DNA from 4 places in the Exiguobacterium sp. s125 genome. Region 4 is predicted to be linked to each of the others. Evidence: riboswitches for the same ligand, from Rfam matches in the RefSeq annotation. Region 4 holds a riboswitch; each other region holds the start of a gene.
What was found. Region 4 has a riboswitch for thiamine pyrophosphate ahead of thiD (bifunctional hydroxymethylpyrimidine kinase/phosphomethylpyrimidine kinase). Riboswitches for the same ligand answer to the same signal wherever they lie in the genome.

Region 1: another riboswitch for thiamine pyrophosphate. It lies ahead of KNQ05_RS06915 (thiamine phosphate synthase); the one in region 4 lies ahead of thiD (bifunctional hydroxymethylpyrimidine kinase/phosphomethylpyrimidine kinase).
Region 2: another riboswitch for thiamine pyrophosphate. It lies ahead of KNQ05_RS14425 (SDR family oxidoreductase); the one in region 4 lies ahead of thiD (bifunctional hydroxymethylpyrimidine kinase/phosphomethylpyrimidine kinase).
Region 3: another riboswitch for thiamine pyrophosphate. It lies ahead of KNQ05_RS05140 (ECF transporter S component); the one in region 4 lies ahead of thiD (bifunctional hydroxymethylpyrimidine kinase/phosphomethylpyrimidine kinase).

Annotation. Positions count from the first base shown of each region.
Region 1 covers NZ_JACSMI010000001.1:1,352,444-1,355,653, reverse strand. Annotated here, with positions in the region: gene KNQ05_RS06925 (OsmC family protein) at 1-9, shown strand, start outside; gene nagZ (beta-N-acetylhexosaminidase) at 6-1,220, shown strand; TPP riboswitch at 1,287-1,389, shown strand; gene KNQ05_RS06915 (thiamine phosphate synthase) at 1,479-2,069, shown strand; gene KNQ05_RS06910 (NAD(P)/FAD-dependent oxidoreductase) at 2,066-3,070, shown strand; gene thiS (sulfur carrier protein ThiS) at 3,054-3,210, shown strand, end outside.
Region 2 covers NZ_JACSMI010000008.1:43,394-46,603, forward strand. Annotated here, with positions in the region: gene KNQ05_RS14420 (hypothetical protein) at 1-87, opposite strand, end outside; TPP riboswitch at 899-999, shown strand; gene KNQ05_RS14425 (SDR family oxidoreductase) at 1,183-1,494, shown strand; partial or broken gene KNQ05_RS14430 (MBL fold metallo-hydrolase) at 1,401-2,099, opposite strand; gene KNQ05_RS14435 (RES family NAD+ phosphorylase) at 2,507-3,210, shown strand, end outside.
Region 3 covers NZ_JACSMI010000001.1:1,049,768-1,052,977, forward strand. Annotated here, with positions in the region: gene KNQ05_RS05130 (DEAD/DEAH box helicase) at 1-121, shown strand, start outside; gene KNQ05_RS05135 (50S ribosomal protein L25/general stress protein Ctc) at 461-1,099, shown strand; TPP riboswitch at 1,189-1,287, shown strand; gene KNQ05_RS05140 (ECF transporter S component) at 1,387-1,965, shown strand; gene KNQ05_RS05145 (ABC transporter ATP-binding protein) at 1,962-3,210, shown strand, end outside.
Region 4 covers NZ_JACSMI010000004.1:103,431-106,640, forward strand. Annotated here, with positions in the region: gene KNQ05_RS11430 (murein hydrolase activator EnvC family protein) at 1-176, shown strand, start outside; gene KNQ05_RS11435 (murein hydrolase activator EnvC family protein) at 380-1,654, shown strand; TPP riboswitch at 1,716-1,826, shown strand; gene thiD (bifunctional hydroxymethylpyrimidine kinase/phosphomethylpyrimidine kinase) at 1,943-2,752, shown strand; gene thiM (hydroxyethylthiazole kinase) at 2,733-3,210, shown strand, end outside.

The DNA.
Region 1 (3,210 bases), on a different contig from region 4:
CCGCTTTGAAACCGATTTACCTGCTTTTAACGGCTTGCTTTTTGACGGCATGCGCGAGTGAACCAGCAACAGAACCGAAGACGAGTCAGCAACAGCCGGTCGCTGACGAACCGACGGCTGCCGACCAGGCGGAGCAAGACATCAAACGTCAGCTCGCCAAACTCTCGACTGCTGAAAAGGTCGATCAATTGCTGTATATCGGGATCAGCGGGACGACGTTATCGGACGCGGACCGAAGTCTGTTAAACAATCACGCGATAGGCGGTGTCCTGTTACTCGGAGGCAATATCACGTCAGACGCCCAGCTGAAAACCTTGACGGCAGCAATCAAGGACGCACAAGACGACGAAGCGCTCGCGTTCCTCGGCTTCGATGAAGAAGGAGGACGTGTCAGTCGTGTCCCGGATCAAACGTTTCATTTACCTCCGAGTCTGACGCTCGGTCAGAAAAACGATCCGGCATTGATGCAAAAGGCCGGACAGGCGCTTGGTGCGATGTCACGGTTTTATGGATTTAATATGGATTTCGCCCCGGTTCTTGATGTCAACAGTAACCCGGCGAACCCGATCATCGGTGACCGGGCACTCAGTGCTGAGCCGGATGACGTCGCCCGGCTCGGTGTCCCGTTAATGCAGGGAATCAAGTCGGAAGACGTCGTGCCGGTCGTCAAACATTTTCCCGGACACGGCGATACGATTGTCGATTCGCATGTCGGCTTACCGACCGTGACGAAGACGAAAGCGCAACTCGAGCAACTGGAACTCGTCCCGTTCAAAGCGGCAATCGATGCCGGAGCGGAAATGGTGATGGTCGCACACATTTTATTCCCGGCGCTCGACCCAGACAATCCGTCGTCGTTATCAGAGCCGGTCATGCAACAGCTGTTGCGTGAAGAGTTGAAGTTCGATGGCGTCATCGTGACGGACGACCTCGTAATGGGTGCGATCACGAAACAATATGGTCTCGCCCAAGCTTCGCGTCTCGCCCTCGAACGTGGTGCCGACATGGCGATGTTCTCGCAAGCCGGTGCTTACACGGATGTTCATGCGGCAATTATGCAGGGGGTCAAGGACAAGTCACTATCACGGGCTGACCTCGACGCAAAAGTGACACGTGTCTTACGATTAAAACAAACGTATGATTTAGCAGACACGAAGCTGATTCCAACGCGTGAACAATTGACGGAACAGGTCAAAACGGTCACGGATCGGCTGAACTGACAAGTCGGACTAGAAATCAAGCGAGCGGTCATGGTAGACTACGAATGAACCAACCAACACTAAATAGTTCTACACTAGGGGAGTCTCGCAGCAGACTGAGACGGAAATATCCGGACCCTTTGAACCTGATCTAGTTCGTACTAGCGGAGGGAAGTGGCTTCTGATTATCATCCTGTCTCAGGTCTTACCTGGACATTTTTCGGACCACTCCATCATGTTCATGGGGTGGTCCTTTTTGTGTAGCAAGGAGGAGAAGGTATGCGTCCGAAGTTACATATTGTGACGACCGGGACAAAAGAGCTGACACATCTTCTAGAAGTCTTGCCGGCTGTTGTGCCTTATGTCGACATGATTCATATCCGGGAACCGGGTTGGTCGGCGGACCGACTCGTCCAATTGATCGAGGAGCTAGTATGCGCCGGTGTTCCACGTGAAAAACTAATCGTCCATGACCGGCTTGATGTCGCCCTCGTGACGAAGGCAAGTGTCCAGTTGACATCATGCAGTATTCCCGTCGCTGTCGTGCGGCGTCAATTCAGCGAGCTACAGATCGGCCGATCAATCCACTCCTTGACGGAAGCGCTTGAGACGGGCAGCGACTTCGTCATGTATGGTCATGTCTTTGCGACGGCGTCAAAACAGGACATTGCTCCGCGCGGACTAGCGGCACTCGCGCAAATCGTCACGTTTTCAAAAGTCCCCGTCATCGCGATTGGCGGGATTCAGCCGGAGAATGTCGCCGATGTCCTCGCGACCGGAGTTGCTGGCATCGCTGTGATGTCAGGGATTCTCGGTCAGGCAAATCCGGTCGAAGCAGTCCTAGCGTATCGCGAGGTGCTTGATCAATGAAAGCAACAGAGACGTTAATCGTCGGCGCAGGCGTAATCGGTTTGACACTCGCCTACGAATTGCTCAAACGAGGACAACCGGTACGCGTGCTTGAGCAAAGCCGGTGTGGCGAAGGAACGACGCGAGCGGCAGCCGGCATGCTTGCGACGGATCATGAACTGATCCCTGCCTTACATCAACTGGCGGCAGCGAGTCGACAGCTTTATCCCGACCTCGTCCGTGAGCTGTTTAATGAGACCGGCATTGATAGTGGCTATAAAGAAAATCCCTTTCGGTTGATTCGGGGGCACGAGGAAATTCAATTTGCATCCGTCGGTCAAATCGATCCCGTCCAGTTGACGCGTTCGCTCCGTCACGCGATTAAAGCCCGCGGAGGTGTGATTGAAGAACAGACAATGGTCACGGGACTGCACCGGGCAGGGGCGACCGTCGTCGGCGTTGCGACAAGTAACGGTAAGCGCGAAGCCGGGAACGTCGTGGTCGCAAGCGGTCGGGGATCAGAAGCGTTACTCGCGACGAGTGGTGTCGAGATCGCGACGGTACCGGTCAAAGGCGAATGCCTCGCCGTCCGGCTTCCGGGGCATGTCTTGACCGAAACGTTGTTTAGCGACGACGTGTACCTCGTCCCGAAGTTTGACGGACGGATCATCATCGGGGCGACGGAACGGATCGGTGACGAGACGACAGGGGTCAGCGTCAGCGGGATTGAACATCTCCTGCAGGCGGCGGCGCGACTGTTCCCGGCAATCAGAGAAGCGGAAATCGTGGACATCTGGTCCGGGATTCGTCCACAAACAGCGGACGGATTGCCTTATCTCGGGCAGGTCCCGGGAGTCGGGCACCTATTCGTCGCGACCGGGCATCATCGGCACGGGATATTACTCGCCCCGATCACGGCGTCCGTCCTGGCAGACGAGGTAACGGGAATCACGCCGAAATATGAGCTTCGTCCGTTTTCATTACATGAATCGAGGAGGAACACGAATGCAACTCACCATTAATGGTCAACCGTATACGCTTGACGGATCGATTTCGACAATCGACGGATTGATTCATCATCTCAATTTGACGGAAAAAATGGTCATCATCGAACAGAATCGACAGATTGTCGAGCGGACAGCATACCAAAACACACCCATTC
Region 2 (3,210 bases), on a different contig from region 4:
GCCAATGAGACTCCAAAAGGTGATAGTGAAGAGTAAAAGATAGACAATAGCAATCATGATGAGAAATAATACTTTTCGGATGTTCATAAGTTCAGCTCCTTTAAAAATATTTGTATTTGTATTGTACATATTTACAAGAAAAAATAGATTAGAAATTTATAGTTCTTCTCTAAAAAATCACTTGTAACGCTCGAGTACTAATTTAAATAAAAATTTAAGCCATTACTGATCAAACATAGTTGATAGCTTTTAAAAGAATAGACTTACACCAATCAACGCGACTTAAAAATAATCAGAAAAGCTTGTATGTCGTAGTCGAGACATAAAGGAATGTTTATCAGAAAATTGGGGATGACGCGGTAGAGAAAAAAATGATTCATTACCTTGATAATGAGACAGGCTTTTAACGTATCAAAGCACTTACTCTTACGCAGTTGAGAAGAACTTCAATGCTAGTATGGTAAAGAAAATGAATCGTTGATTGATTTGGTACGTTTTTATTCAAAAAATAATAAAAGCATCAAATAGAGCACGCATGACTTTACGAAGAAACAAATCAAGTCATCAATAAGAAGAGGGAAGACGATATACTTACGGCTTAATTGGTCCCATACAATGATTACACAAGATAAGTTTTACTTATATTGCAAACATCAATGATTCGAACTTCTAGGTCACGTAATCGATCTGCAAAATCAAATCGCTCGTATATTAAGACATCATCAAAGAAAAAAATGATAATTAGGATTGTCTAGTACAAGATATGACCGTAACAAAGCAATCCGGAAAAAGTAATGAATCTATTTTTATGCTGCATATTTTTAGAAAACTATTATCGAATCAATTTCATCATCAGTGACAGGTGTTCACTAGAGCACTAAAGTGAAGGTAACTTAAATAGAATCACTAGGGGTGTTATTTAACTGAGATGAGTAGCTACTCAAACCCTTTGAACCTGAACTAGGTAGTACTAGCGTAGGGAAGTGTAAACTCTGATGAACAAGCGGAGACGATGATGTCGTTCTTTGCTATGTGATTATTTAGACGTGTGCAATAGATTTAAAGTGGTGATAGTTACTATAAAAGCAAGAATGCGGTAGAAAAGCTTATGAGTGAATTTCGTACAGAAAATGCTATTACCTTATATGCAAATGTACGAAGCAGGAAGATGTCGAGAGCATGATGCAATCCGCAACAGCACACTATGGTCAAATCGATGTTGTCGTGAATATTGAGTTAGTAGACTTCAAATTTGATCCGGTTGCTCAAAAATCGTTTATCGACTTGCAATGGAAAGATTATCAAAAGAAACTGAATGAAACATTAAAAGCGGCTTTTCACATCATCCAAAGTGTTTTGCCACAATTCATGGAACGAAACAGTGGTGGCATCATCAGAATCGGAACAAGGACATTGGATGTGATGTATTTACCTTTAATGAATGTCTTCAATTCTTTTCTCGAGAGTCCCCAGTGGTTTACGGCTTCCATATGACTTACTAAAATTTTGGCTTTTAGAGCGGCTTTGTACACCTTCTAGGAATTGATTCTGTCCTCCGTTCAAAATAAAAATCTCTGGTTTACACGTATCGATATTTTTTCACTTCCGAATACCAAACGGTATCACCTGCTACATATAAAGTTTTTTCTTTGTGATGCTGAAAGATAACGCCCATGACATTTCCCATTTTCTTTGCCATCTTTCCGTAGCCATAACGACCATCTACTTCCGTCAGTTTGACGCCTTTAAAGATCGTCGCTTGGCCTTCTTTCATGACTTCGATATTTGTAAAGCCTGTTTTTCGTGCCATATCTGCATCTTTTTTATCTTGCATTAACATTTTGATGTCTTTTGGAATTTGTTCTTTTTGCTGCTTGATCAAAGTAATCTTCATGTGTGTGGGTAATGATGACAGCGTCTACGTCATCCATAATCTTATCCACAGAGAATGGAAGGTCGACTACTGGATTTCGATCATCCCTTGTAGCGGGATCGAACGAATCAAATTCGTCCTTTTTAGAAAACATGGGATCTACTAAGAATTTTCGTCCTTTGTATCCAACTGTCACGATCGCATTTCGAATTTGTTGGACCACCACGTCCTGTTTTTTCGGTTGTAATGGATTATTGTGAAGATCCGCAAGCGGCTAATACACCGCTCAATGTGAGTGTGGTTAGAATTGCAGCTTTTTTTAATTTCGTCATTGATAAAGCACTCCTTTGTGAATAGCTGATTTTTTATTGAGTAGGTAATATCTATCCTATGAGTCGTTTGATCCCCCTTTTATTTTTGAATAGAAAAAAGCTTGATCCTGTTTATTCGCTATGAAATTTAGTATATGGTCAGTATAAGAAATCAAACAAGTATGTACTTTTTTTGCACATAATATCAGAAAGAATAGTGTTACTATGAAAACTTCAAAAGGGAATGTAGCTTATAATCAGGAAACGTTTTTTGGTTATACGCTTTCTCTTATCAATGGAAAATGGAAATTGAGGTGCAGTTATGGAAATGAAGCAGGTAGTGAATGGTTTATCTGAAATAATGGTGGAACATTGGAATACATTGAAGGAAGCTTTGTACAGTGGAGAAACAGAAGGGCTTTCATTAGAAGAAATAATTGGAAAATATACTTTTTTCAAAGTTTTTGATGATGTAGTTAATTCTATGGCATCACAATTCGAAATTTCAATTAAGGATTTAGGAAAGATTTATAGGGGCGTTGGGGTAAATGAGAAGATTGAATTAGATTTCTATCAAAGAATGATTCCTCATCTTGATTATGTGACAAATCATAATAGAATGAACCCTCCAGGTAAAGCATTTATATATTTAGGGGTAATTCCTGTTAGGAAGGGAAAATCTGAGGAAGCGGAAAAAAAGTTTATTTTAAGAACGATAGAAGCAGAACTGAGAGTTGAAAAAGGTGACTTTTATACAAGTGCGCGATTTGAATCCAATAGTGACAACAATATTTTCAATCTGGTAGGAGATTCAAGTCTGCCGATGGATATATATGATTTTGCTAGAATTTTAAAGAAAAAATCAACTGAGGAAAGAAGTCGAATTACTGCATTATTTTACTTTAACTTATTTAATAATGACCAGATATTTAAGCCTGTTCATAGTACAGAACATGATGTAAGAGCAAGGGAGTACGCCCCTTTTCAACTTTTAGCTAAATACTTTATGAGCAAAGGGTATGCAGG
Region 3 (3,210 bases), on a different contig from region 4:
CACGATCGAAGAAAAAATCATCGAGCTGCAGGAACGGAAAGCGACACTCGTGACGGACATACTTGAACAACCGGCGTCACTTGCGTTATCGGTCGATGAGATGGTTCAATTGCTTGAATAAGAGGAAAGGCACCGATTTCTTTACATGATGTAAACCGTTGCTGCTCTAGGGAGAACAGGTTTCTGGCTATCGTTTTTTCGCCGGTTGATGTTTAGCTTTTAATGTTACAGGGGTATAACTATCATAGCACCGCATCAGCGAGTTGCTTTTACAACCACATGTTTCTCAATATCAGCGTAATGACCTGGGAGAGAAATGCTAACCACTCACTTCGATCTTCATTTTTATGAAATCAATTTGAAATAGCATTCGATGCACTGTCTTGATCCGGAACGATTCGTTCCACTCCTTTCTTCATTACCTTTTGAGGGCTATACCAAATTCAAGGGGGAAATGAACATGTCAGTAACATTAAAAGTAGAAGAACGCGAAGTACGCCCACGCTCACTTAGAAAGCAATTACGTCATGAAGGAAAAGCTCTTGGTGTCGTGTATGGTTACAAAGTGGAAAGTACACCGATTGCCTTTGACGAAAAAGCATTGATCAAAGTCGTTCGCGAACATGGTGAGAATGCACTTGTTGCACTTCAAATCGGTGGTAAAAAAGTCAACACACTGATCAACAAACTCGATATGGATATCTTCACACCAACAATCAAGCACGTTGAATTCATCGCTGTTAAAATGGATGAAGAAACAGAAGTCGAAACAGATATCGTCCTCGTCGGCGAAGCGGCTGGTGCAAAACTTGGTGGATATCTTTCACAAACACTCTTTAAAGTAACAGTTGCAGCTACACCAGATAAATTACCGGAACGCGTCGAAGTCGATGTGACAAATCTTAACCTCGGTGATTCTCTATCGGTTTCGGATTTGCCGGAAGAAAAAGAATACCGTATCGTTACGGAAGGTGACATTCAAGTCGTTGCCGTCGTCGAATCGACACTTGAAGCGGATCTCGAAGAAGCAGATGCTGAAGAACCAGCTGAAGCGACAGAAGAAGTTTCTACTGAAGAACAAACGAAAGAAAAAGAATAATTTTTCTTACCCTCCCCTCGCGGAGGGTTTTTATCTGTATTGACAACTGTCGGTAGAGTCGGTACAGTAAATAGCGTACACACTATATGCACATCCACTAGGGGAGCCCATTGGCTGAGACGATTCACTTCGGACCCTTTGAACCTGATCTAGTTCATACTAGCGTAGGAAAGTGGAGCGGTAATTCGTTCAATTTTTCTGCATGTTTGCAGATTCAGTGACCGCTCTCTTTCATAGAGGGCGGTCTTTTTGTTTGTCTGGTGGTTGTGCCAAAGGGAGATAGGAACATGAACAGTTGGAAAATGAAAGAAATCATCGTCATGATGATGTTGTCGGTTGCTTGCGGGGTACTCTACTTAGGGTGGTCGACATTGTGGTTACCGATTTCCGCGATCTTCGGACCGGTCGGATCGAACTGGATGTTCGGGATTTGGGTCATCGCGAGTCCGCTTGTCGCCTACATCATTCAAAAGCCCGGGGCAGCACTGATTGCAGAAGTCGTCGCCGCGGCTGTCGAATTATTCACGGGGAGTCACTTCGGATTATCGGCCTTATTGATTGGTTTCGCTCAAGGAATCGGTGCCGAAATCGCTTTTGCCCTCTTCGGATACCGGAAGTTCAACACAATGACGTTAGTTCTATCCGGAATGTTCGCCGCAATCGGTAGTATGGTCTATAGTCTTGTCGTCAATGGTTTCGCCTACTATACGACGACGACACTTCTGTTGACGTTTTCCCTTCAACTCGTCAGCGGTGCATTGCTCGGTGGATTACTTGCGAAAGTCATCGTCGATGCGCTCGTCAAGACAGGGACGTTGAACGGTTATGCGATCGGGCGTAAGCGGCGGAAGCCGGATGCAGCATGATTCATTGTAACGACTTGTCTGTCCGCTATCCGGGGCAACATGACAACGTCCTGCACAAGGTGACGGTGACGCTACACGAAGGGGAAACGACGTTGCTCGTCGGACCGAGCGGCAGTGGGAAAACGACGTTTTTACATGTTCTCGCCGGTTTATTACCTGACGCGATCGAAGCCGATGTCAGCGGCCACTGCAAAACGAATGGGACGGTCGGAATCCTTTTTCAAAATCCGGACGACCAGTTCTGCATGCAGACCGTCGGAGCGGAAGTTGCCTTTAGTCTTGAAAATCGCTCAGTCGACCGCAGTCAGATGGATGACCGGGTTGACGCCGTACTGGCACGTGTCGGCCTTGATGTGCCGCTGACGACACCGATTATGCAACTGTCAGGAGGGATGAAACAACGACTCGCCCTCGCCTGCGTCCTAGCCCTTGAGCCGGATATTCTATTGCTTGACGAACCGACGGCGCAACTCGATCCGGCAGGACATCGGGTTTTGATGCAGCTGATTGAGGAACTCCATCACGACCGGACGTTGACGCTCGTTCTGATTGAACATCAGCTTGACCGCTGTGTGACGTTCAGTGACCGGGTGCTCGTCTTCGATCACGGCGGAACGATTTTACGCGATGGTCCGCCGCTTGATGTCTTCGGTCAGTATCGCGATGAACTTGAACGACGCGGCATTGCGACGCCGCTCCTCTACCCGTATGAACTGGAAACCGTGCCCCCCGCTTCTTCCCAGGCGGGGCGGTTACGAAAAGTGACTAACAACCGTCCTCCGGTTCGGCACGACACGACGTTCGCGCTGACGCGCACCGCGTTAGGACGCCGTAAGCAAGTGATTGTCGATAACCTGTCGCTTGCAACACACGCCGGAGAATGGATCATGGTCGTCGGATCGAACGGTGCCGGGAAAAGCACGTTGCTCGAAACACTGGCGAAATTGATTCCGGCGCAAGGCGGTACGGTCCGCTTGTTCGAAAAAGAACTGCGGACATGGAAAAGTCGGAGCTATTACCGACACGTCGGATTCGTCTTTCAACAGCCAGAGCTCCAATTTCTCAAGCAGACGGTCGAAGACGAGCTCGTAATCAGCATGGATGCACCGACGCCGGAGCGGATTGAAACGGCGTTGCAATCCTACCGGTTAACCCATGTCGCCCGTCAGTCGCCCCTCGCCCTGAGCATGGGTCAAAAGCGACGGCTCAGCGTCGCAACGATGTTGTTAGAACCAAAAGACGTCC
Region 4 (3,210 bases):
TGAGTTCATTGAATGCGCGTGCAGGACAACGTGTCAGCCAGGGACAACAAATCGGTGCACTTGGTAGCACGGGTAACTCGACTGGACCACACCTACACTTCGAAATTCATGTCGGTGGGTATATCTACAGCGGAACAGGCCCTGCAAATAGTGTTAATCCTATGTCAATGTTATAAAATCGTAAAAGAACCTCTACATTGTAGAGGTTCTTTTTTATACAGTTTGAATAATTAGTTGTTATATTACAAAATAACGTTTTCATTTGAAATGTAAATGAAATTTTTCTGAAACTATTACGGTGCTATAATCAATTTCAGATAGTTTCACTACGGAACAGGACTTCAAAAATCGAATTCATACATAAGCGAGGAACTCACATATGCTAAAAAAGTTATTTTCTACCGTACTATTAGGGACGTTATTATTGACGAACACCCCAATCACTCAAGCGGCTACAATCAAAGAAAAGAAAGCAGATAATGCAGCTGAACAACGTAAACTAGAAAAATCAATCAAAAAACAAGAATCTAAAATTTCAAAAGAGCAACGTCAAATCAATGCGATTGATGCAGCAATCAATGAAAATATTTTTCGTGTCTCAGAAAAAAATAAACAGATTCGTCAGTTGAATGAACGAATTGAAGAGCTTGAGGCAGACATTATCCATTATGAAGAAATGTTAAAACGCCAGGAAGAGCTGTTAGGAGACCGCCTTCGTGTGCTTCAAGAAAATGATGGGAATTCGATTAAATGGGAAGAAGTCATTTTTGGTTCGAAAGATCTTGGCGATCTCTTTAGTCGTGTGATGGCAGGGAAAAAAATTGCTGAACAAGATGACAAGATGATTTCTGCTTACCTTGAAACGCAAAAAAAATTAGCTGATGCTAAAGCGACGCTTGTGGATAAAAAGGAAGAGCGAGTGAAAGAAAAAGAAGCCCTTTTGGTTCAAAAAAAGGAACTCAAACAGCAAATGAAAGCACGTAGTGCAACCTTAAAAAAATTACGTCAAGGTAAAACAAAATTTACGACAAAACTTCTGAATGCGAAAGAACTTCAAGCGACATTAGAAGCGCAAGAACGTGCGATTGCGGCAGCAAAGGCAGCAGCTAAAGCAGCAGCGGAAAAGGCAGCAGCTGAAAAAGCGGCAGCGGAAAAGGCGGCGGAGGCGGCGGAAAAAAACAACGCCGGGACGTCTAAGAAGGTCGTAAGTGCTACGCCAGTCGCTAGTGTTCCGAGTGGTTCGGCGCAGTTCGTTCGCCCTGCGTCAGGAAGTGTTTCACAAGGATTCGGACCAGCGAGTGGTGCGAATGGGTATACTTTCCATAATGGTGTCGACTTTAGAGGGTCAGTCGGATCATCAATCGTCGCAGCAGCTTCAGGAACGGTCATCACAGCAGGAAGCGGTGGACCGTACGGAAATCACGTGATGATTTCACATTTCTTGAATGGGAAAGTGTATACAACAGTTTACGCGCATATGAATTCATTATCAGTTCATGCTGGACAAACGGTCTCGCAAGGGCAACAAATCGGTACGCTCGGAAATACGGGAAACTCGACGGGCGCACATCTTCATTTTGAATTGCATATTGGTGGTTACCAATACAGTGCGACAGGACCAGCTAACACAGTTAATCCATTAGCATACTTATAAAAACGAGCTTCGGCTCGTTTTTTTTATGGCGCTATGCTACAGTGAAAGAGAAATTTAAATCATGAGCAACTAGGGGAGCTGGAGGAATCTGGCTGAGAGGAAAACCATTCTGTTTTCGACCCTATCACCTGATCTGGATAATACCAGCGTAGGAAAGTTGAGATTGAAGACATGAATAAGTGACCACACTCGTTGGTTTTTCATGGCGTCGTCTGCTTTTTTACAGCGGACGGCGCTTTTTTTCGTTCCGCTTTCTCCTTGTGCTCTCATAGAAAGTGAGGTCTATCGATGAAACATGTACTGACGATTGCTGGATCAGACTCTAGTGGTGGAGCTGGAATTCAAGCCGACTTAAAAACTTTTTCTGCTCTTGGGGTTTACGGTATGAGTGTAATTACTGCTATCACAGCGCAAAATACGTTAGGCGTACAAGCAGTTGAAGATGTATCACCAACGCTTGTCGAAGCCCAGTTGAACTCGATTTTTAGCGATATTCGTGTAGATGCCGTTAAAATTGGGATGGTCTCGAATGAAAAAACGATTCAAGTCATTGCCAAATGTTTGAAACATTATCAGGGACCAGTCGTCTTAGACCCCGTGATGGTCGCAAAAGGGGGGCATGCGCTGTTAAGGAAATATGCTGAACAAGCATTAATGGAGCATTTAATGCCGCTTGCAACCTTGACGACCCCGAATATTCCGGAAATGGAACGCATGTTAGGGCAAGCGATTTCGACAATTGATGAAATGAAGCTGGCGACGACGGAATTCGCACAAAAACGAGATATCGCTATCCTGTTAAAAGGCGGTCATCTTGAAAGTACGGATGCCTCGGATATTTTATACACGGAAGGGATGCATCATCTGTTTCAGGAGGCACGATTAAAACGCCAGCATACACATGGTACTGGATGTACATTGTCTTCCGCGATTGCGGCACGTCTTGCGCTGGGAGATTCCCTGAAGGATAGCGTGATTTATGCTAAACGGTACGTAACTGAAGCAATCCGGCATGGATTTGCCTTAGGGAACGGAATCGGACCGACACATCACTTTTATGACATTTGGAGGGAAACGGATGCTTACAACCATTCATGATAAAAAACCATTAATTCATCATTTAACGAATGCGGTCACGATTAATGAGTGTGCCAATATGACCCTTGCGCTCGGGGGTTCACCTGTCATGGCGGAAGATATCCTAGAAGTCGAGGAAATGGTTGGACATGCAGATGCTGTCGTTATCAATATCGGGACATTGAACGCAGCTTCACGAGCGTCGCAATTGTTGGCAGGTCAAACGGCTAACCGATTGAAGAAACCGATTATTTTAGATCCAGTCGGAATGGGGGCGACGACACTTCGGACACAATTCACGAAAGAGTTACTCGAAGCAATTCATTTTACGGTCATTAAGGGGAACGTCTCTGAAATCAAGACGCTCATCGGTCAAGTCGGACGTTCAAAAGGAGTCGATGTCGCTTCCGGAGAGACATTAGATTTTCAAGTCGTCCATGAGTTTGCTGGACGGCTCGGGACGACTCTCGTCGTAACGG